Regions from separate parts of the Pseudoalteromonas sp. TB41 genome, predicted to be linked through region 2. Evidence: predicted binding sites of a transcription regulator. Region 2 holds the regulator's gene; the other holds the start of a gene.
What was found. Region 2 encodes NrdR, which represses ribonucleotide reductase genes. Its sites were predicted from a motif close to AAACACNANATNTNGTGTTT; they were not measured.
Positions count from the first base shown of each region.

Region 1: nrdA (class 1a ribonucleoside-diphosphate reductase subunit alpha) is a predicted target of NrdR. The motif match lies at 4,628-4,647, and genes of this name have one in related genera.

Region 1 covers NZ_AUTH01000011.1:68,069-79,030, reverse strand. The annotation lists gene nrdB (class Ia ribonucleoside-diphosphate reductase subunit beta) at 1-420, opposite strand, end outside; gene nrdB (class Ia ribonucleoside-diphosphate reductase subunit beta) at 447-1,268, opposite strand; gene nrdB (class Ia ribonucleoside-diphosphate reductase subunit beta) at 1,307-2,149, opposite strand; gene nrdA (class 1a ribonucleoside-diphosphate reductase subunit alpha) at 2,223-4,505, opposite strand; gene L641_RS0102125 (HAD-IA family hydrolase) at 4,917-5,597, opposite strand; gene ubiG (bifunctional 2-polyprenyl-6-hydroxyphenol methylase/3-demethylubiquinol 3-O-methyltransferase UbiG) at 5,597-6,307, opposite strand; gene gyrA (DNA topoisomerase (ATP-hydrolyzing) subunit A) at 6,486-9,185, shown strand; gene serC (3-phosphoserine/phosphohydroxythreonine transaminase) at 9,284-10,366, shown strand; gene aroA (3-phosphoshikimate 1-carboxyvinyltransferase) at 10,366-10,962, shown strand, end outside.
Region 2 covers NZ_AUTH01000046.1:66,986-77,947, forward strand. The annotation lists gene L641_RS0107290 (ATP-binding protein) at 1-293, opposite strand, end outside; gene L641_RS0107295 (response regulator) at 936-1,304, shown strand; gene thrA (bifunctional aspartate kinase/homoserine dehydrogenase I) at 1,535-3,952, shown strand; gene thrB (homoserine kinase) at 3,962-4,897, shown strand; gene thrC (threonine synthase) at 4,909-6,192, shown strand; gene glyA (serine hydroxymethyltransferase) at 6,461-7,717, shown strand; gene nrdR (transcriptional regulator NrdR) at 7,825-8,274, shown strand; gene ribD (bifunctional diaminohydroxyphosphoribosylaminopyrimidine deaminase/5-amino-6-(5-phosphoribosylamino)uracil reductase RibD) at 8,277-9,404, shown strand; partial or broken gene L641_RS0107330 (hypothetical protein) at 9,429-9,758, shown strand; gene L641_RS0107335 (IS110 family transposase) at 9,927-10,962, opposite strand, start outside.

The DNA.
Region 1 (10,962 bases), on a different contig from region 2:
ATCGTCAAAAACTTCGCTTGGGTCAGTAAATAGGTTACGCAAAATGTGCGTATAAGAACGGCTATGAATAGTTTCGGAAAAAGCCCATGTCTCTATCCATGTTTCGAGCTCAGGTATTGAAACCAGAGGTAGAAATGCAGCACTAACTGAACGAGCCGCAATTGAATCAAGTAGTGTTTGATATTTCAAATTTGAGATAAAGATGTGCTTTTCAGCTTCACTGAGCGTTTGCCAATCAGCTCTATCTTTCGATACGTCTACTTCTTCTGGTCGCCAGAAGAACGACAGCTGCTTTTCAATAAGGTTCTCGAATACCATATGCTTTTGCTGATCATACCGAGAAACATTGACGCTTTGACCCATGAACATAGGCTCTGCTAATGCGTTGTTTTGTGTTTGATTAAAGGTGCTGTATTTCATTTTTAAACCTCACATAAATACTTGTGTTATGCAGCAATGCTGTGTTTATGTGATGTTTCACATAAGTTAAAGTTCGTTTTATTGCTTGATTCTAAAGGAAGGGCGACCGACCGACCAGTTAAATGTGATGTTTTTTGTAGTGAATTAAGGCGAATTAGTTTGCTGTTCCCCTCAAGTAAAGATCTCTCTGAAAACGCAAACGAACAGGCGAAACTAACGTAAAAACGAATAGCTTCTAAAGCATTAACAGAGCACACCGCAAGGTATAACTTTTCCTTTAATTTGCGTAAAGTAACATCATATTCAACACCTTCAGATGTATGTTTACCTTCGCCATGTAAGTTATATAACTGTGAATATAAAATTAAATCATCAAAGTAAAGCGAAATACTTTCAGCACGTTTCAATATTGCAGGGTTAATGATTATTTCATCAAATACTTCACCAGGGTTGGTGAATAAATTTCTTAAAATATGTGTATATGAACGAGAATGAATCGTCTCACTAAATGCCCATGTTTCTATCCATGTTTCAACTTCAGGTAAGGAAGCCAATGGGAGTAACACCGCATTAACTGAACGTGCGGCCATACTATCAAGTAAGATTTGATATTTAAGGTTAGAGATGAAAATGTGCTTTTCGGCATCAGATAGACTTTGCCAATCCCCGCGATCTTTTGATACATCAACTTCTTCTGGTCGCCAGAAGAAAGACAGTTGTTTCTCAATTAAGTTTTCGAATGCCACGTGTTTTTGAACATCATAACGTGATACATTCACAGGGTTGCCAAAGAACATCGGTTCTTTTAAAGCGTCATTATTTTTTTGATTAAAAGTAGTATATTTCATTTTTTATTTATTCCGGGATAAAGCCACATATTTATTTTTTATGCTGCTATTTTAAGTTGTGTGGCATTTTTTGTAATTTTATGTGTGGTTCCACACAAGTTGATCACGTTGTTTGTGTTTGATTTAGCTTGATTAGTTTTTAAAATTTTGCTATTGTGTGTGCATGACTGACGGGATTTAAGCTTAATAATTTTAGCATTGCCTTCCATTAGCTCACGCTCGGCAAACGCAAATGAACACGCAAAGCTGACATAAAAGCGAATAGCTTCAAGAATGTTCACTGACATCATCGCCAGATACAATTTCTTTTTCAGCTCAAATAAATTAACCACAACGGTTTCACCATTAATGTCATGTTTGCCTTCACCGTACAGGTTGTAAAGCGACACCGAGTTAATTAAATCGTCGTAATAAGTGGTTACGGCATCGGCACGTTCACTAATTTTGTCATTGCTAACAATGTCGTCAAAAATGAGTTCAGGGGCTTGAGTTACATTACGAATAATATGTGTGTATGAACGGCTGTGAATGGTTTCACTAAACGCCCATGTTTCAATCCATGTTTCAAGCTCAGGAATTGACACAATTGGCAATAGTGCAACGTTAGGCGAACGGCCTTGAACACTATCAAGTAAAGTTTGGTATTTTAAGTTACTTAAAAAGATATGTTTTTCGTGATCAGGAAGCGCTTGAAAGTCTAAACGGTCTTTACTTACGTCAACTTCTTCAGGACGCCAAAAGAAAGACAATTGTTTTTCAATCAGCTTTTCAAAAATAGGGTATTTTTGTTGATCGTAACGTGACACGTTAACGGTTTGACCAAAAAACATTGGCTCTTGCATTTGGTTATTATGATTTCTGCTAAAAGTAGTATAAGACATGTTTATCACTCAAAAAACTATCACTAAAACTATCAGGACAAAGCGGGCAAGGCGCCCGCTTTAAGTTTAACTATTAAATTTTACACGCGCCGCCTGCACAATCATCATCTTCCACTTCTGGAGCGTCTTCTTGTGCGTCTGATGCGCCATCACGGGTGTTATGGTAGTACAGCGTTTTAACACCTAGCTTGTAGGCACCAAGTAAGTCTTTTAATAAGACTTTCATAGGTACTCTACCGCCTTCGTATTTATTTGGATCATAATTAGTATTTGCTGAAATCGTTTGGTCGATAAATTTCTGCATTATGCCTACTAATTGTAAGTAACCATCGTTAGATGGGATATCCCACAGTAACTCATAGCTATCTTTAAGGCGTTCGTACTCAGGGACAACTTGTTTTAAAATACCGTCTTTACTTGCTTTAACACTAATATGGCCACGCGGTGGCTCAATGCCATTGGTTGCATTAGATATTTGCGATGATGTTTCTGATGGCATTAATGCGCTCAGTGTTGAGTTACGCATACCGTGCTCTTTAATGCTGGAACGTAACGCGTCCCAATCAAGATGAAGTGGTTCATCACAAATTTTATCTAAATCACGTTTGTACGTATCCGTTGGCATAATACCTTGTGAGTACGTTGTTTCGTTAAATTTAGGACAGGCACCACGCTCTTTTGCCAGCTCATTAGATGCTTTCATTAGGTAGTACTGAATCGCTTCAAATGTTCTGTGCGTAAGCGCATTTGCGCTGCCATCTGAATAACGCTTACCGTTTTTAGCTAGGTAGTATGCGTAGTTAATAACGCCTATGCCTAGCGTACGACGTCCCATAGTTGCATTTTTAGCTGCAGGTACTGGGTAGTCTTGGAAATCAAGTAGGTTATCAAGTGCGCGTACCGCAAGCTCAGCTAACTCTTCTAGTTCATCTAAAGACTCAATGGCACCTAAGTTAAACGCAGATAATGTACAAAGTGCAATTTCACCTTCTTCATCATTCACGTTGCTAAGAGGCTTAGTTGGTAACGCAATTTCTAAACATAAGTTAGATTGACGAATAGGCGCCACTTTTGAGATAAACGGACTGTGTGTATTACAGTGGTCAACGTTTTGTAAGTAAATACGACCCGTGCTAGCACGTTCTTGAGCAAACATAGAGAACAGCTCAATTGCTTTAATTCGTTTTTTACGAATTGACTCGTCTTGCTCATATTTTACATATAGCGCGTCAAACTCGTCTTGATCTTCAAAAAATGCATCGTAAAGGCCAGGCACATCAGAGGGGCTGAATAACGTAATGTAATCATCTTTAATTAAACGTGAGTACATGAGTTTATTAAACTGTACGCCGTAATCTAAGTGACGTACGCGGTTATCATCAACGCCACGGTTATTTTTAAGTACTAATAAGTTTTCAACTTCTAAATGCCAAAGCGGGTAGAAAAGGGTTGCTGCGCCACCACGTACACCGCCTTGCGAACAGCTTTTAACCGCTGTTTGAAAGTGCTTATAAAACGGAATACAACCTGTGTGGTACGCTTCACCGTTACGAATAGGGCTACCTAGTGCACGAATACGACCTGCATTAATACCAATACCAGCACGTTGAGAAACGTATTTAACAATTGCTGATGATGTAGCATTAATTGAGTCTAGGCTATCGCCACACTCAATAAGTACACATGAGCTAAACTGGCGTGTTGGTGTACGTACGCCCGACATAATTGGCGTAGGTAAAGAAATTTTAAATAATGAAACCGCATCATAAAAACGTTTGATGTAATCAATACGTGTATCACGAGGGTAATCAGAGAATAAGCTTGCAGCCACTAAGATATATAAAAACTGCGCGCTTTCGTAAATTTCACCCGTTACACGGTTTTGAACTAGGTATTTACCTTCAAGCTGTTTTACTGCTGCGTAGCTAAAGTTAAGATCGCGAGAATGGTCTAAGTACGCATCTAGCTCATCTAATTCTTGCTCTGTGTAATCAACGAGTAAATGTGCATCGTAGCGTTTTTGTTCAACCATGTTAGTAACATGGTCAAAAAGACGCGGTGGTTCAAACTGGCCATAGGCTTTTTTACGTAAATGGAATACAGCTAAACGAGCAGCAAGGTACTGATAATCAGGCGATTCTTTTGAGATCTGATCCGCAGCAGCTTTAATAATCGTTTCGTGGATGTCTTTAGTACGAATACCGTCATAAAATTGAATATGCGATTTTAGTTCAACTTGTGAAACCGAAACGTTATTTAAACCTTCGGCGGCCCATTCAATAACGCGATGGATCTTATCAAGATCGAGTGGCTCTTTACGACCGTCACGTTTGCTTACAGATAACTGTTGGTTCATAGCTTTGCCTGTATTCCTTGGGAATTAAATATTTTTGACCAATGCGTGCACCTAAAAAAGCGCAGTGCCTATTCGTTTATTGTTATTTTCACCGGTTTGGTGAATTTAATTGAATAACATTTAGCCACAATATCTGGTGTTGTTCAAATTAGAGATCACAAGATAGTGTGGTCTGGGATCTTTTGCAAGGGACAGAAACCGCTCTCATTGTGGATAACGTTGGGATAACGCAATTGTGTTAGTAGGCATTAACCTTTGATCATTCGGTTAAGTTGAAATTTGTAAAAATCAACTAAGGAAAGATTAAATTTACGCTTTTTTAAAATAAATTTTGTCTGCTTTTTTTATCATCAAGCTTTGCGTAAAAACTAACACAATCACAATATGTAGTGTTTATTAATTAACATGGCACTATATGTGGTTAAATGCATCTATAGGACTGTGCCAATTAAAATCCGCATTCCAAGCCAATGCCTCGTCAACACTCGGTACATATCCCCATAGTGCGGTTGCGGTGTGCATATTGGCTGCTTTACCTGCCTGAATGTCACGCTGCGCATCACCTATATATAAGCAACGCGAAGGATCTACACTCATTTGCTCAGCGCAATACAGTAAAGGAAGGGGTGAGGGCTTAGATTCAGCTAAGGTATCACCGCTAACCACAATACGTGCATTTTTTAATGCAGGAATCGCTTTGACTAAAGGATCAGTTAAAAATCCGGGCTTATTGGTCATAATTCCCCAAGGGATTGCTTTGTTATCAAGTGCGATTAGTAATTGCTCTATTCCTACAAAACATTGGGTATGGGTGGCAATGTTGGCAGCGTATTGCGTAACTAGCTCATGTAAAAGTTGCTCTTGCGGCTGTTGTGCCCAGCTTTCTTTAAAACCAGCAGCCAATAAAGCGGCAGCACCGTTTGAAGCCGCGGGGCGATATATATCACTGCCCACTTGGGGTTGTTGATGATTTTGCAGCACGGTGTTTAGTGCGGCGCCTAAATCATCAGCGGTATCGAGTAAAGTGCCATCTAAGTCAAACAGCAATGCTTGATATTCCATTGGGGCAATGGGGGTTTGAGAGCTTGCCATTACGCTAACTTCTCAAAATGCAGCATATAATTTACGCTCACATCATCACTAATTGTATATTGCTTTGAAAGTGGATTGTAACTTAACCCAGCACTGGCACGTACTTTTAAGCCAGCTTGCTCTGCCCATGCAATTAATTGTGCAGGTTTAATAAACTTTTTATGGTCATGGGTACCCTCTGGGACCATTTTTAGTAGTTTTTCTGCCCCGACAATAGCGTATAAATAAGCTTTTGGGGTTTTATTAAGAGTAGAGAAAAAAACATCAGCGCCTGGTTTTGCCAATTTAGCCACCGCATGAATAATAGAAGCAGGGTCGGGGACGTGCTCTAACATTTCCATACAAGTGATCACATCAAAGCGCTCAGGGTGCTCATTTGCAAACTGCTCTGCAGGTACTTTTATATACTCAACGGGGACACTTGTTTCTAAGCTGTGTAACTTGGCGACAGTTAAAGGCTCTTGGCCCATATCAATGCCAGTTACTTTAGCGCCCATTCGCGCCATGCTGTGACTTAAAATGCCACCACCACATCCTACATCGAGGGTTTCTTTATCAAATAATCCTTTGGTTTTGTCTGCGATGAAATCTAATCGTAATGGATTAATTTCGTGAAGCGGCTTAAATTCGCCTTCTAAATCCCACCAACGTTCTGCGATGGCTTCAAACTTTGCTATTTCTGCGTTATCTACATTTTGATGTTCGGTCATAAAATACTTCCTCGTCAATCTGAGGCCATTATATAGGCCTAAATTGATAAATCGCAAAGTTTTGCGCCTGTAAATTAAAATTAATTGTGATAGCATGGTTACTTAGAAATAATAACAAACACTCTTAATACCTAATACTGGGTTGTTAAGAGCTGATACTGAAGGAATGTGATATCAAATGACTGATCTCGCCAATGAAATTCTGCCAGTCAATATTGAAGACGAGTTAAAAAACTCCTACTTAGATTACGCCATGAGTGTAATTGTAGGACGTGCATTACCAGACGTACGTGACGGCTTAAAACCTGTTCACCGCCGCGTTTTGTTTGCAATGAACGAGCTTAGTAATGACTGGAACAAGCCTTACAAAAAATCGGCCCGTGTGGTCGGTGACGTAATCGGTAAATACCACCCACACGGCGACAGTGCAGTTTATGACACCATCGTACGTATGGCTCAGCCATTCTCACTGCGTTACATGCTAGTAGATGGTCAGGGTAACTTTGGTTCGGTTGATGGTGATTCAGCAGCGGCAATGCGTTATACAGAAGTACGTATGGCAAAAATGTCGCACGAATTATTAGCCGATCTTGAAAAAGAAACGGTTGATTTTGTGCCTAACTACGATGGCACAGAGCAAATTCCTGATGTGTTACCCACTAAAATACCTAACCTGTTAGTTAATGGTTCATCGGGTATTGCGGTTGGTATGGCAACAAATATTCCGCCACATAACTTAACAGAAGTCGTGAATGGCTGTTTAGCGCTTATTCAAAACCCTGAATTGACCATTACGGAGTTAATGGATTACATTCCTGGGCCTGATTTCCCAACTGCGGCGATTATTAACGGTAAAAAAGGCATTGAACAAGCTTATCAAACCGGTCGTGGTAAAGTGTACATGCGTGCGCGTGCTGACATCGAAACCGATGAAAAGACGGGTCGCGAAACCATTATTGTTCATGAAATCCCTTACCAAGTTAACAAAGCACGTTTGATTGAAAAAATCGCCGAGTTAGTTAAAGATAAAAAAATTGAAGGGATCAGCGCATTACGTGATGAATCAGATAAAGACGGTATGCGTATCGTTATCGAGATCAAACGTGGTGACGTAGGTGAAGTTATTTTAAACAACCTTTATTCACAAACTCAGTTACAAACTGTGTTTGGTATGAATATGGTTGCGTTAATTAATAACCAACCTAAGTGTTTCAACTTAAAAGAAATGCTTGAAGAGTTTATTATTCACCGCCGTGAAGTTGTTACCCGTCGTACGGTATTTGATTTACGCAAAGCCCGCGACCGTGCGCATACGCTAGAAGGTTTAGCGATTGCACTGGCTAACATTGACCCAATTATCGAACTTATTCGTAAGTCGCCAACACCTGCTGAAGCAAAAGTTGCATTAACAGCGCGTCCATGGGAATTAGGTAATGTTAAAGCCATGCTTGATAAAGCAGGCGAAGACAACGTGGCACGCCCAGATTGGTTAGCAAGCGAGCTTGGTATTCGTGATGGTCAGTACTATATTTCTGAGCAACAAGCTCAAGCAATATTAGACTTACGTTTACACAAACTTACTGGTCTTGAACACGAAAAAATTCTTACCGAATATCAATCATTACTTGAGTTGATTGCCGAGTTATTATTCATTTTGGCAAATCCAGAGCGTTTAATGGAAGTTATTCGTGATGAGCTCGTTGAAATTAAAGAGCAATATGGTGATGAGCGCCGCACTGAAATAAATGCTGCAGCACACGATATTAGCCTTGAAGACCTAATTAACGAAGAAAACGTAGTTGTTACGCTTTCACATGAAGGGTACGTTAAGTATCAAGCATTAACTGATTACGAAGCGCAGCGTCGTGGTGGTAAAGGTAAATCAGCAACTAAGATGAAAGATGAAGATTTCATTGAACGTTTATTGGTTGCCAATACGCACGATACTATTCTTTGTTTCTCTACAGCGGGTCGTTTATATTGGCTTAAAGTATACCAGTTGCCACTTGCCAGTCGTGCAGCGCGCGGTAAGCCAATTGTTAACTTATTACCACTTGAAGCAGATGAACGTATTACTGCAATCCTGCCAGTACGCGATTATGAAGATGATAAATACATCTTTATGGCGACGGCGTTCGGTACGGTTAAGAAGACGCCATTAACGGCATACAGTCGTCAACGTGCAAGCGGAATCATTGCGGTTAACTTAAACGAAGGTGATAGCTTAATCGGTGTTGATATTACCGATGGCAGCAACGAAATTATGTTGTTCACTGATGCGGGTAAAGTTGTTCGCTTTAAAGAGGCTGAAGAAACGGCTGTTGTTGATGAAAATGGTAACCCTGTTCTTGATGAAGAAGGTAAGCCTGAAATCCGTTTCAAAGGTGTACGTCCTATGGGCCGTACTGCAACGGGTGTTCGTGGTATTAAGATGCCAGACGATCAGCGTGTTGTATCACTTATTGTACCAAAGAATGATGGTGCAATATTAACAGTGACAGAAAATGGCTACGGCAAGCGTACCCAACTTGAAGATTACCCATCTAAGAGTCGTGCAACTCAAGGTGTTGTATCAATCAAAGTGAGTGAGCGTAACGGTGCTGTTGTTGGTGCTGTACAGGTTGATGACAACGACGAAATAATGATTATTTCGAATCGTGGTACCTTAGTACGTACTCGTGTTAATGAAGTTTCTACGGTTGGACGTAACACCCAAGGTGTTATTTTGATCAGAACTATTGACGAAGAGCAAGTAGTTGGTTTACAACGTATAGAAGAAATTGAAGTGACTGAAAGTGACTTGGTTGATATCGAAGACGTTGAAACAGTAGATACAGTTATTGATGAAGTGGCGGATGACAATCCTCCTTCAGAATAATTAGATTGAAAAAAGCGGCCTTGGCCGCTTTTTTTATGTAGTTGAAAAAAATTAAATTAGTTTAATTCAAGTTAAATTACTGGAATGAGGAAAAGGTAATGAGTATATATAATTTTTGTGCAGGCCCTGCAATGTTACCACCGGCAGTCATGCAAAAAGCGCAAAAAGAGTTTTTAAACTGGCAAGGTCTTGGTGTATCGGTGATGGAAATAAGTCATCGTAGTCATGAATTTTTAGCATTAACCGCTAAATGTGAAGCCAGCCTGCGTCGTTTAATGAATATAAGTGACGAGTTTGAAGTGCTATTTATGCACGGTGGTGGTCGAGGTCAATTCAGTGCCGTACCTTTAAACCTTCATGTTAACGGTAAAAAAGCAGTTTATTGTGAAAATGGCGTTTGGTCAAAAAGTGCAACCAGCGAAGCAGATAAGTTTACAAATACACACGCTGTTGATGTGCGCAATGATGATAACGGCCTGTTTTCTATTAAGCAGGTAGCCGATTGGGTTTTACCTGCTGATGCGTCTTACATTCACTATTGCCCGAATGAAACCGTAGACGGCCTTGAAATATTTGACGTACCCAGTCATCCAACGGCGCCGATTGTGGCCGATATGTCATCGACTATTTTATCGCGCGAAATTGACGTTAATAAATTTGATTTAATCTACGCGGGTGCACAAAAAAATATCGGTCCATCGGGTATTGCTATTGTGATTGTTCGCAAAACGCTACTTGAGCGTGAAGGGCTCGCCAAGCCGGGTATTTTAGATTACGCCCTTGAGGCAAAACAAGGCAGCATGTTTAACACCCCACCGACTTTTGCTTGGTATTTAGCGGCAGAAGTATTTGCATGGCTTGAGCAAACCGGGGGTGTAAAAGCCATGGAAGCTCATAATATTGCCAAAGCGCAGCTGCTTTATGATTTTATTGATGGTTCAGATTTTTATACCAATAAAGTAGCGAAGCATTGCCGTTCACGTATGAATGTGCCTTTTTGGCTGGTTGATGAAAGCTTAAATGATAAGTTTGTTAAAGAGTCAAAAGAAGCGGGCTTGTTAGCGCTTGAAGGTCATCGTATTGTTGGCGGGATGCGCGCCAGTATTTATAACGCGATGCCATTGGAAGGTGTACAAGCCTTAGTTGACTTTATGGCTAACTTCGCCAAGGAGAATAGTTAATGGAGCAACTTTTCTTAGCCCCTATTTCACAAGTGAATGGCAGTGTGACATTACCGGGCTCAAAGAGTTTATCAAACCGAATTTTATTATTAGCAGCATTATCTAACGGCACCACGGTTGTTGAAAACTTACTCGATAGCGACGATATTCGCCATATGCTGGGTGCGTTAAAGCACTTGGGCGTTAATGTAACGCTTAATACTGAACGCACCGTAGCAACCGTAGAGGGCGTGAGTGGCGTGTTTAATACGCCAACTGAGCCGTTGTTTTTAGGTAATGCAGGTACAGCGTATCGACCATTAACGGCAGTACTGAGTGCGATTGCTGGTGAGTATGAGTTAATTGGTGAGCCGCGCATGGAAGAGCGACCAATTGGTCATTTAGTTGATGCCTTACAAGCCTTGGGTGGTAATGTAAGTTATTTAAAAAATAAAGATTACCCACCACTTAAAATTATCGGTGGGCAAATAGCCGGTGGTGAAGTCGAAATTGACGGCAGTATTTCAAGTCAATTTTTAACGGCGCTGCTCATGGCTGCGCCGTTATTTAAAGGCGATACATACATTAAAATTAAAGGTACCTTAGTCTCTAAGCCT
Region 2 (10,962 bases):
CCTAATTGAGAAATAATAGCGCCATTATCGTCACGAATAATAACCCCCTCAACCATAGGTATATCGAGTAACCCCTCTGCGGTTGTGGTGGTTTGCTTTATATTTAGCTCCCAAATTGCTCTGGTTAAACTTCTACCAAAGGTCTTTTGTAATGTGCCAAGTTCATCGCGTATGTAATCTTTAGTATTGACGTACTCTGCGAAAATTTGCCCGCAGGTCACCACAAAGGTCAGTATAAAATAAACTGATAAAACCCGAGTGAGTAACTTTGTTGAAAGACTTTTTTGCGGCATGGGAGGCTTATATTTCCTTAAATTATTCAACTGTTAATGTACGCTTATAAACATTAGTTAATAAATGATTAAAAATAAACATATATTTTATAATATTGCTATTTAGCGTTGTTAAATAAGCAATCATTCTGTTCTATATGTATTGGGTTTCTATTTGAGAACCGTTGGTTTGGATAGGCTGTTTTTTACTTGGAAATAGTTAATTTACTAGGGTCTGTTGATCTTTGCGGATTAGAATTTGTTCAAACTAGGGGCTGTTTAATCGCGGCGCGAGGTTTGTAACCTAGTGGGCTAAGTAAAAACCGAGCAACAAAGAGTAAATCGCCCCTAGGCAGAACCCTTAGGGCAGCGCCTGTTTGGCATTGATGCTACGTTATCGCCTATTTATGGGGAATAACCACACCACATAGGCTCCGCCTTGCCTAAATACCAAACAAACTGCTGCAAATTCAACCTTGAAAGATCAACAGACCCTAATTTGTATTGTGCAATTAAGCATTTTATTGATAACGTTAATAAAAGTTACAATAAATAATCTGCTCGTTGCTAATTTGGTTATAATTTTGACTGTTGCGGATTGGGCAACCAACTAATTTTACAGTGGGTTTAGGTGTTTTGTATGAGTTTAATTAATGAGTCATTATGATGCGTTTTTCTATTTTAGTCTGTGATGATTCCACCGTTGCTCGCAAACAGGTAATGCGCTGTTTAAAAGAATGTATTGATGCCGATATTCAGCAAGCAACTAACGGTAAAGAGGCGTTGGAGCAATTGCGTCAAAGGCATTTCGATCTCCTGTGTCTTGATTTAACCATGCCTGAAGTTGATGGTATTGAAGTACTTGAGCAAATCAAAATTTCTAAAATAGAGTCTTATGTATTAGTGATCTCTGCTGATATCCAACAAAAAATGCAAGCACGTGTCGCGCAACTAGGCGCAATCGATTTTATTCATAAGCCAATTAATAAAACGCAACTGAGTACAGTTTTGCATAAGTTTGGCATTTATTAATAAAATTCATGATGAAAAAGACTGTTTTATCTGCTAATTTAAGGTTGACAGAATAGCCTGTGTTAAGGCAGTCTTAAGCTTATGAAAACATTTAGTCTTGTAACGACCATTATTATTACAACCACCATTCTTACTGGATAGTGGCATAGGTCGGTGCAACAAATTTAAAGGCCTGTGTTCACTTAGAACACAGGCCTTTTTTCGTTTTATGGAATGAGGAAACATAAAAAATGCGCGTATTAAAATTTGGCGGCTCATCGCTCGCTGATTTTGCCTGTTTAGAGCAAGTTGCTGCACTCGCTAAGGCACAATTAAAAGATGAAATGTTACTGGTACTGTCAGCCCCAGGTGGCATGACTGACTCGTTAGTTAATTTAGCTAGTATTGCAGAGCAGGGGCATGACTTTAGCGAACAATGGCATTCACTGACTAGCCGATGCAACATGCTCAAAGCAGCGGTAGAGGAAAAGCAAGGAGCAGTTCAAAACTGGCCTGACTTTAACGAACTTAAAAATAAGCTTGATGGTATTGCACTGATAAAGTGCTGCCCTGATCAGGTCAGAGCGTTCATTATTAGCTTTGGTGAGCGTGTTAGCGTATCGCTAATGCAAAGTCTATTAGCCGATCATAACGCGCATTATTTACAAGCAACAGATTGTATTGTTTCAACCGGCGGATACATAGACGCAGAAGCGGATTTAGTGGCCAGTAAGGCACGTTTTCAAGCCGTGTTAAAAGAATCCCCTGCGACGGTTTACATTATGCCTGGTTTTACTGCAAGTAATGATGAAGGGGAGCTCACAACGCTTGGTCGTAATGGATCTGACTACTCGGCGGCGATTGCTGCGGCGTGTTTAGAGGCGCAAGTGTGCCAAATATGGACTGACGTTGATGGTGTATACAGCGCCGATCCGCGTTATATCAAAAAAGCCACTAAGGTTGATTTCCTATCTTATAAAGAAGCGATGGAACTTTCTTATTTTGGCGCTAAAGTATTGCACCCTAAAACTATCTTACCGTGTGCAAAAGCAGGGGTGCCATGCGAAATTAAAAACACCCATAACCCAGATGCGCAAGGCTCGCTAATTAGTAACGATACGGTATCTGATGAACCAGTAAAAGCACTCTCAAGCCTACAAAATTTAGCTATGCTAACCGTTTCAGGCCCAGGCATGAAAGGTAAAGTAGGCATGGCATCTAAGGTATTTAATGCATTGGCACATGATAACGTGTCAATTGTACTCATTACCCAGTCATCATGTGAATTTAGCATTAGCTTTTGTGTGCATGAAAGCGATTTAAATCTAGCGTTAAGTGCGTTGCAAGTAGCCTTTGACTTAGAGTCAAAAGCGGGGCTCATTGAGCCGGTAAATGTGCAACGTAATTTAGCAATAGTAACGTTAGTCGGTGATAACATGCGTGCCCATAAGGGGTTAGCGGCTAAGTTTTTTGCATCGCTTGCACAAGCGCAAGTAAACATTGTTGCCATAGCGCAAGATTCAACAGAAAGTGCTATTTCAGCCGTTATTGATGGTGAATTATGTAATGACGCGGTTAAAATTTGCCATGAAAACTTCTTTACTCATGTGCCTTCAATTGATGTGTTTTTATTGGGCTGTGGCTTAGTCGGCCAAGAGCTAATTAACCAACTTGAGCGTCAACAAGCATGGCTTGAAAAGCGTAATATTAAATTAAACCTATATGGTGTTGCCAACTCTCGTCAATTACACCTTGATGGTGAGGGGATTGCGTTTGATGATTGGCAGCAAAAACTGGCGCAGTCAGAGCAAGCGTTTGATTTAAAACTGGTCGAGCAGTTTGTTAAGCAAAATCATTTAGTTAATCCAGTGCTAGTTGACTGTACTTCATCAGATGCCTTGGCTGCACAATATGTAGATTTTTTAAATGCAGGTTTTCATGTCGTGGCTGCCAATAAAAAAGCCACCACGAGTTCATATACGTATTACCAAGATTTAATTGCAGCAACACATAAAAATAATCGTAAGTTTTTATACGAAACTAACGTAGGTGCAGGTTTACCTGTAATTGATAACTTGCAATCGTTGTTTGGTGCAGGTGATGAGTTACTTGAGTTTAGTGGTATTTTATCAGGCTCGCTTTCATACATGTTTGGTGCACTAGAAGATGGTCTATCACTTTCTGAAGCAACAATTAAAGCCAAAGAAAGCGGGTTTACAGAGCCCGATCCGCGCGATGACTTATCGGGAACTGACGTAGCACGTAAATTACTGATCATTGCACGTGAAGCCGGTATGAAATTAGAGCTTAGCGATATTGAAGTGGAGTCGGTTTTACCGCCAGGTTTTGCCCAAGGTGACAATGTTGAGCAGTTTATGGCGAAATTACCTAGCTTAGATGCTGGTTTTAACGACCGTGTTCAAAGTGCAGCAAGTGAAGGTAAAGTACTTCGCTACGTAGGCACAATTAAAAATGGTCACTGTAAGGTCGGAATCGAAGCCGTGGATTCATCACATGCATTGAATGTTATTCGTGATGGTGAAAATGCGCTGGCTATTTTAAGCCAATACTACCAACCGCGTCCGTTTGTAATTCGTGGTTATGGGGCAGGCTCTGCAGTAACGGCTGCGGGTGTATTTGCAGACATCTTAAAAACATTATCTCGCTAGGAGTCAGTCATGATTGAAGTATATGCTCCGGCGTCTATTGGTAATTTTGCCGTTGGCTTTGATGCGCTGGGCGCCGCACTTGCGCCCATTGATGGCGATTTATTAGGTGATGTGGCGGTTGTTAGTGCCGCATCGAGTGATGAATTTATTTGTACTGGCGACTACGCACATAAGTTACCTAGTGATGCGCAAGAAAATTTAGCATATCAGTGTTTAGTGCACTTTAGAGCGCATGTTGCGCCTGATATGCCTGCGGTAAAGCTCGAACTTAGGAAAAATTTGCCGATTGGTTCGGGATTAGGCTCAAGTGCCTGCTCTGTGGTGGCGACATTTGCAGCACTGGATAAATTTGCCAAAACTAATTTAAGCCAAGTAGAGCTCATTGAGCTTATGGCAGATTTTGAAGCCGTTGTAAGTGGGGGGCGCCATTACGATAACATCACACCGTGTTATTTAGGCGGCTTACAGCTAACCGGTGATTTAATTCCTGATAAATCTATTGCTTTACCTGTTGATGAAAACTGGTATTACGTCGCCGCATTTCCGGGCTTTTCGCTCAATACCGCAAAAGCGCGCTCTGTTTTACCAAAAGAGCTAAGTATGCATGCCGGGGTTGAGTTTGCTCAGCGTTTATCGGCGTTTAGTAGCTTACTGTTAACAGGGCGTTTTGATGATGCATTAAGCATTATGAAAGACGAAATAGCAGAGCCATACCGTGCGCCACTTATAAGCGGCTTTAGTGATGCCAAAGCAAGCTTACCAGCACTGGGTGCTGAAGTTGTGAGTATTTCAGGCGCAGGGCCGACCTTGTTTAGTGTATGTAAAACGCTTGAAGCGGCAGAGCAATGCGCGCAGTGGCTAGAGGAAAATTACATCAACGAACAAGGCTTTTGTCATATTTGTAAATTAGATAACGACGGCACGCGTCAATTAAATGTTTTATAGGAAAAAGAGTCATGCAATTACATAATTTAAAAGAATATTCACAAAAAGTGTCGTTTGTTGAAGCTGTAAAAACAGGACTAGGGCGTAATCAAGGTGTGTTTTTTCCAGAGTCGTTAGCGCCATTAAGTGATGTTGATGCATTACTAGATATGGACTTTATTACTCGCAGCGGCAAAATTTTATCGCACCTTATTGGTGACGAGCTACCAAGTGATACTGTTGCCCAGATGGTTAAGAATGCGTTTAACTTTCCGGTTAAGCTGGTGGAAGTTGAAGATAATACCTATTGCTTAGAGTTATTTCACGGGCCAACACTGGCATTTAAAGATTTTGGTGGCCGTTTTATGGCCGAGTGCTTGGCGCAATTTAATCAAGGTGAAAAAGTCACTATTTTAACTGCAACATCGGGTGATACCGGGGCTGCCGTAGCGCATGCTTTTTATAACAAACCAAATATTGATGTCGTTATTTTATACCCTAAAGGTAAAATTTCATTAGCGCAGCAAAAGTTATTTACAACGCTTGGTGACAACATTCATTGTTATGCGATTGAGGGTAGTTTTGATGATTGCCAAGAGTTGGTTAAAAAGTCATTTTTAGATGAAGAGCTAAAATCGAAGTTAGGTTTAAACTCAGCAAATTCAATTAATATTAGCCGTTTAGTCGCGCAGGTGTGTTATTACTTTGAAGCCATTGCACAGCTGCCAAAAGAAAAGCGTGCTACAGCGCATATTTCAGTACCGAGTGGTAACTTTGGTAATGTGTGTGCGGCTATGATTGGCGCTGTTATTGGTATGCCAGTTGGTAAACTAAGTGCGACTACAAACCAAAACGACACAGTACCGCGCTTTATGCTTGATAAAAATTGGACGCCTAATGCGACAATTGAATCGCTTTCAAATGCAATGGATGTGAGTAAACCTAATAACTGGCCACGTGTGCAATCAATGTTAGATAATAACTGGTTTAGTTATGATAACTTTTATTCGGTGAGTGTTGATGAGCAGCAAACACAAACAGTGATGAAAAAAATTCAACAGCTTGGCTATATTGCAGAGCCTCACACCGCAATTGCTTACCAAGGTCTTGTAGAAAATAAGGCGGCAGATGCTGTGGGGATTTTTTTAGCGACTGCGCATCCGGCCAAATTTAAAGACAGCGTTGAGGATATCCTTAATGTTGAATTAGATATGCCAAAGCCGTTAGCTGATGCATTAGCAAAACCGTGTTTAGCCACTGATATGCACAACGATTATGATGTTTTGCGTACAGAATTGTTTAAAAAGCTTGCCTAAAAAAGGCAGATAATAAAAGCGGCTTAGGCCGCTTTTTTTGTTTATTTATGCATCGCTTTAGACATAACGCATAAGCTATATAAATGTAGTAAATAAAATTCATTTAAAATTGTTATTAGTTTATAAAAAAATATCATCATCAAAATGCTGTGAAATAGTTTCAATCCCTGTTTAAATATCCTCAACTTAAGAGCGTAGGCAAAACGTCGTTTTAAGCGTACAATAAAGCCTCTAAAAAATACCCATACACGTTGCCCAGGAGACCCCAATGTTAGAACGTAGCATGAATATTTCGGACTTTGATCCAGAGTTATTTGACGCGATGAGCAAAGAAACATCACGTCAGGAAGAGCATATTGAGTTAATTGCATCTGAAAACTACTGTAGCCCACGCGTACTTGAAGCGCAGGGTTCTCAGCTGACTAACAAATACGCTGAAGGTTACCCGGGCAAACGTTACTACGGTGGCTGTGAGCACGTAGACGTGGTTGAGCAACTTGCTATTGACCGCGCAAATGAATTATTTGGTACAGATTACGCAAACGTACAGCCTCATGCCGGTTCACAAGCGAATGCTGCTGTTTTCCAAGCTCTTTTAAGCCCACTTGATACTGTATTAGGCATGAGCCTAGCGCACGGTGGTCATTTAACGCACGGCTCACACGTTAACTTCTCTGGTAAAACATACAACGCAATTCAGTATGGCCTTAACGAAGAAACTGGCGAAATTGATTACGCACAAGTTGAAGCGTTAGCACTTGAGCACAAACCAAAAATGATCATTGCTGGTTTTTCTGCATACTCAGGTATTGTTGATTGGGCTAAGTTCCGTGAAATTGCAGACAAAGTAGGTGCTTACTTATTTGTTGATATGGCGCACGTTGCAGGTTTAATTGCTGCGGGTGTTTACCCAAGCCCAGTGCCATTTGCTCACGTTGTAACAACCACAACACACAAAACATTAGCGGGTCCTCGCGGTGGTTTAATCATCTCTGCGTGTGGCGATGAAGAAATTTACAAAAAGCTAAACAGCGCTGTTTTCCCAGGTGGCCAAGGTGGTCCTTTATGTCATGTTATTGCTGCTAAAGCGGTTGCATTTAAAGAAGCACTTCAACCTGAGTTTAAAACATACCAAGCACAAGTTGTTAAAAATGCACAAGCAATGGTTGCGGTATTACAAGAGCGCGGCTACAAAGTAGTATCGGGTAAAACTGACAACCACTTATTCTTACTTGATTTAATCGACAAAGATATCACAGGTAAAGATGCAGATGCTGCCCTAGGTAATGCGAATATCACGGTTAACAAAAACTCAGTACCGAACGATCCACGTTCACCATTTGTTACCTCTGGTCTGCGTATTGGTTCACCAGCAATCACTCGTCGTGGCTTTAAAGAAGCTGAATCAAAAGAGTTAGCGGGCTGGATCTGTGATGTACTAGACAACATCGAAGATGAGTCAGTACAAGCGCAAGTAAAAGAAAAAGTGAAAGCAATTTGTGCAAAATTACCTGTTTACGCTTAATCCAAGAGTAAAATAGTAATTTAGATCACAACTGCACACATTTTTGTTATGATAATGGCCGCTATGATAGCGGCCATTTTTTGTTTTTAAAACGGAAACACACAGTTATGCATTGCCCTTTTTGCACCGCCAAAGATACTAAAGTTATTGATTCTCGCCTTGTAGGTGGGGGACACCAAGTACGTAGACGTCGTGAATGTAATGAATGCCACGAACGATTTACCACCTTTGAAGGGGCTGAATTAGTGATGCCACGGGTCATCAAGCAAGATGGCAGCCGCGAACCGTTTAATGAAGATAAGTTACTAAATGGCTTAACTCGCGCCCTCGAAAAACGCCCCGTAAGCACTGAGCAAGTTGATGAAGTGGTTAATATTATTAAGTCGCAGTTACGTGCCACTGGCGAACGCGAGGTGTCTAGCCATTTGGTGGGTGAGTGCATTATGGAAGCGCTTAAAAAGTTAGATAAAGTGGCTTATGTAAGATTTGCCTCTGTGTATCGCTCGTTTGAAGATATACGCGAATTTGGTGAAGAAATAGCCCGCTTAGGGGAATAGTAATGACCAAGCAAAGTTCGTTTTCAGAGGATGATAAACGCTACATGGCCCGCGCTATTGAACTGGCAAAAAAAGGGCGCTTTACCACCACTCCTAATCCTAATGTTGGCTGCGTACTCGTAAAGAATAATAAAGTAATAGGTGAAGGATTTCATCGGTTAGCGGGCCAAGGTCATGCAGAGGTAAACGCACTGGCTATGGCTGGCGAAAATGCAAAAGGCGCAACCGCTTATGTAACACTTGAGCCTTGCAGTCATTATGGTCGAACACCGCCATGTGCTGAAGGGCTAAAAGTAGCCGGTGTTAAAAAAGTGATTGCCGCAATGGTTGACAGCAACCCGCAAGTTGCAGGCAAAGGTCTGAAAATTTTAGCGGATGCTGGTATAGAAGTTGCTCACGGATTACTTGAAGCGCAAGCTCGCGCATTAAACCTTGGGTTTTTTAAGCGCATGGAGCAGGGGTTACCCTTTGTGACTTGCAAAATGGCCGCCAGTATTGATGGTAAAACGGCGCTTAAAAACGGCCAAAGTAAATGGATAACAGGCCCCGCTGCGCGCCAAGATGTGCAACTATACCGAGCACAAAACTGTGCAATTTTAACCGGTGCCGATACGGTATTAATGGATGATGCAAAATTAAATGTGCGCCCAGAAGAGTTACCGTATTCTTTACCAACTGATTTACCACTGCGCCAACCGGTTCGCGTTGTTATTGACTCACAAAATAGACTTACCCCTGATCTTGCCTTATTTTCAATTCAAAGTGAGGTGATAATATTTACCACCAAGGTTGATAAATCGCATCAGTGGCCTCATTTTGTTAAACAGATTGAAGTACCTGAAAATAATAATAAAGTAGATTTACTGGCCGTGTTAAACACGCTAGCCCAATTGCAGTTTAATAATGTGTGGCTAGAGGCCGGAGCAACACTGGCTGGCAAAATGACAGAACTTGATTTAATTGATGAGTTTGTTTTTTACATTGCCCCTAAATTAATGGGCTGCGATGCTAAAAGTTTACTGAATTTCCCAGAGTTAATGAGTATGCAAAATACCATTAATTTAACTTTTAATGAGTGTGTGCCAATTGGTGATGATTTACGTATCACAGCACTAAAAAAAGCTCATTAATCATTTTATATAAAGAGTAGCACTATGTTTACTGGAATAGTTGAAGCGACAGGTAAAATTGCGTTATTACAAAAAAAACAAGGTGATTTAGCTATTCGTATCCAAAGTAAAAACCTTGATATGAGTGATGTTAAGTTAGGTGACAGTATTGCAACTAATGGTGTCTGCCTGACGGTTGTTGATAAGCATATTGATGGCTTTAGTGCTGACTTATCAAATGAAACGATTAGCTTAACGGGATTTGCACATTACGCATTAGGGCAAACCGTTAATCTAGAAAAGGCGATGCAACCTGTCTCGCGCCTTATATGGACTCCCCGTTTTTTGTCAACGAAGTATTTATTAAATAAAGATTAGATGCTGGCTTATATACGGACTCTATTTGGGGAGCTACCCCTGGTCACTTTAATGTATTCGCCCCTTTATGACTTTTCTCGGTGGCGGTATTTTATACCTAGGCACGGAACAGTCTCTTAAAGGTCAGTCTTACCCTGATTTTAAACGCTCTTTGTTGACAAAAATTTAAGCCGTTAATAACGTTGGCTGATAACATTCGTTTTTCTTTAGCATTGCAAATGCGGTTCTGATTGTTTTATTAGCCAATGCTATCGCTGCCACTTTTTTACCACGCCTTGCAATTAACTTTTTAAGCCATTCGTCTTTTTCTGTACGGCTCGCTCTTTTTACAACATGTGTGACAACAGCTAGTGCACCTTGATATAACGTGCTACGTAACTTTTTATTTGCCGATGTTCTTGAAATTGAGCCAATTCTTTCTTTGCCACCAGAGCTATGCTGAACTGGCGTTAAACCAGCGCAGGCTGATGCTTCCCGCCCATTTTTAAAGTGTTCTATACAACTAAAGTAAACTTTCAACATCATTGAACCTACAGGCCCAACACCTTCCAGTTTTTGAAGTCGCTCGCATACCTCATCATTTTTGATTTCTTCTTCAATGAGCTTTTCTAGCTCTCTAATTTCTTTCATAACACTTTTGAATTGTTCATTCATTATTTTTAGAGACGCTCTAAATGCCATAGGTACATCTAAATTTGTATCTTCGAGCAGACTTTCCACTGCATCAATCAACTTATTATCTGATTTAGCTATTGGGATACCAAGTTCCAACAAGCAACCTCGTTGCAGATTCCCCAAGGCTACTTTTTGCTTTACAAAGTGCTCTCTCATTGCTGACATGGCTTGTAAGCACTGCTCATTTATGCTTAATAATCTACTCGGTTTAACTGTTGGTTGTTGAGCTGCAATACCAATAGCTAAAGCATCATTCGCATCCGTTTTTTGGCCTTGTCTAAATGCTTTTACAACCCGTGCAGACATTGGCTTAACTGTATGGCCTGCCTCTTTCGCTTTTCTTGCCCAATAATGCGTGCCACCACATGACTCCATCGCCACTAATGACTGCTTTTCTGACGCCAATAATTGAAGTAGCTTTTGTCGCGATACTTCTTTGTTGTATATAACCTGTCGATCTTGACCTATTTTACAAACTTGATAATTATTTTTTGCTAAATCAATCGCAATAACGTTAAGATTCATC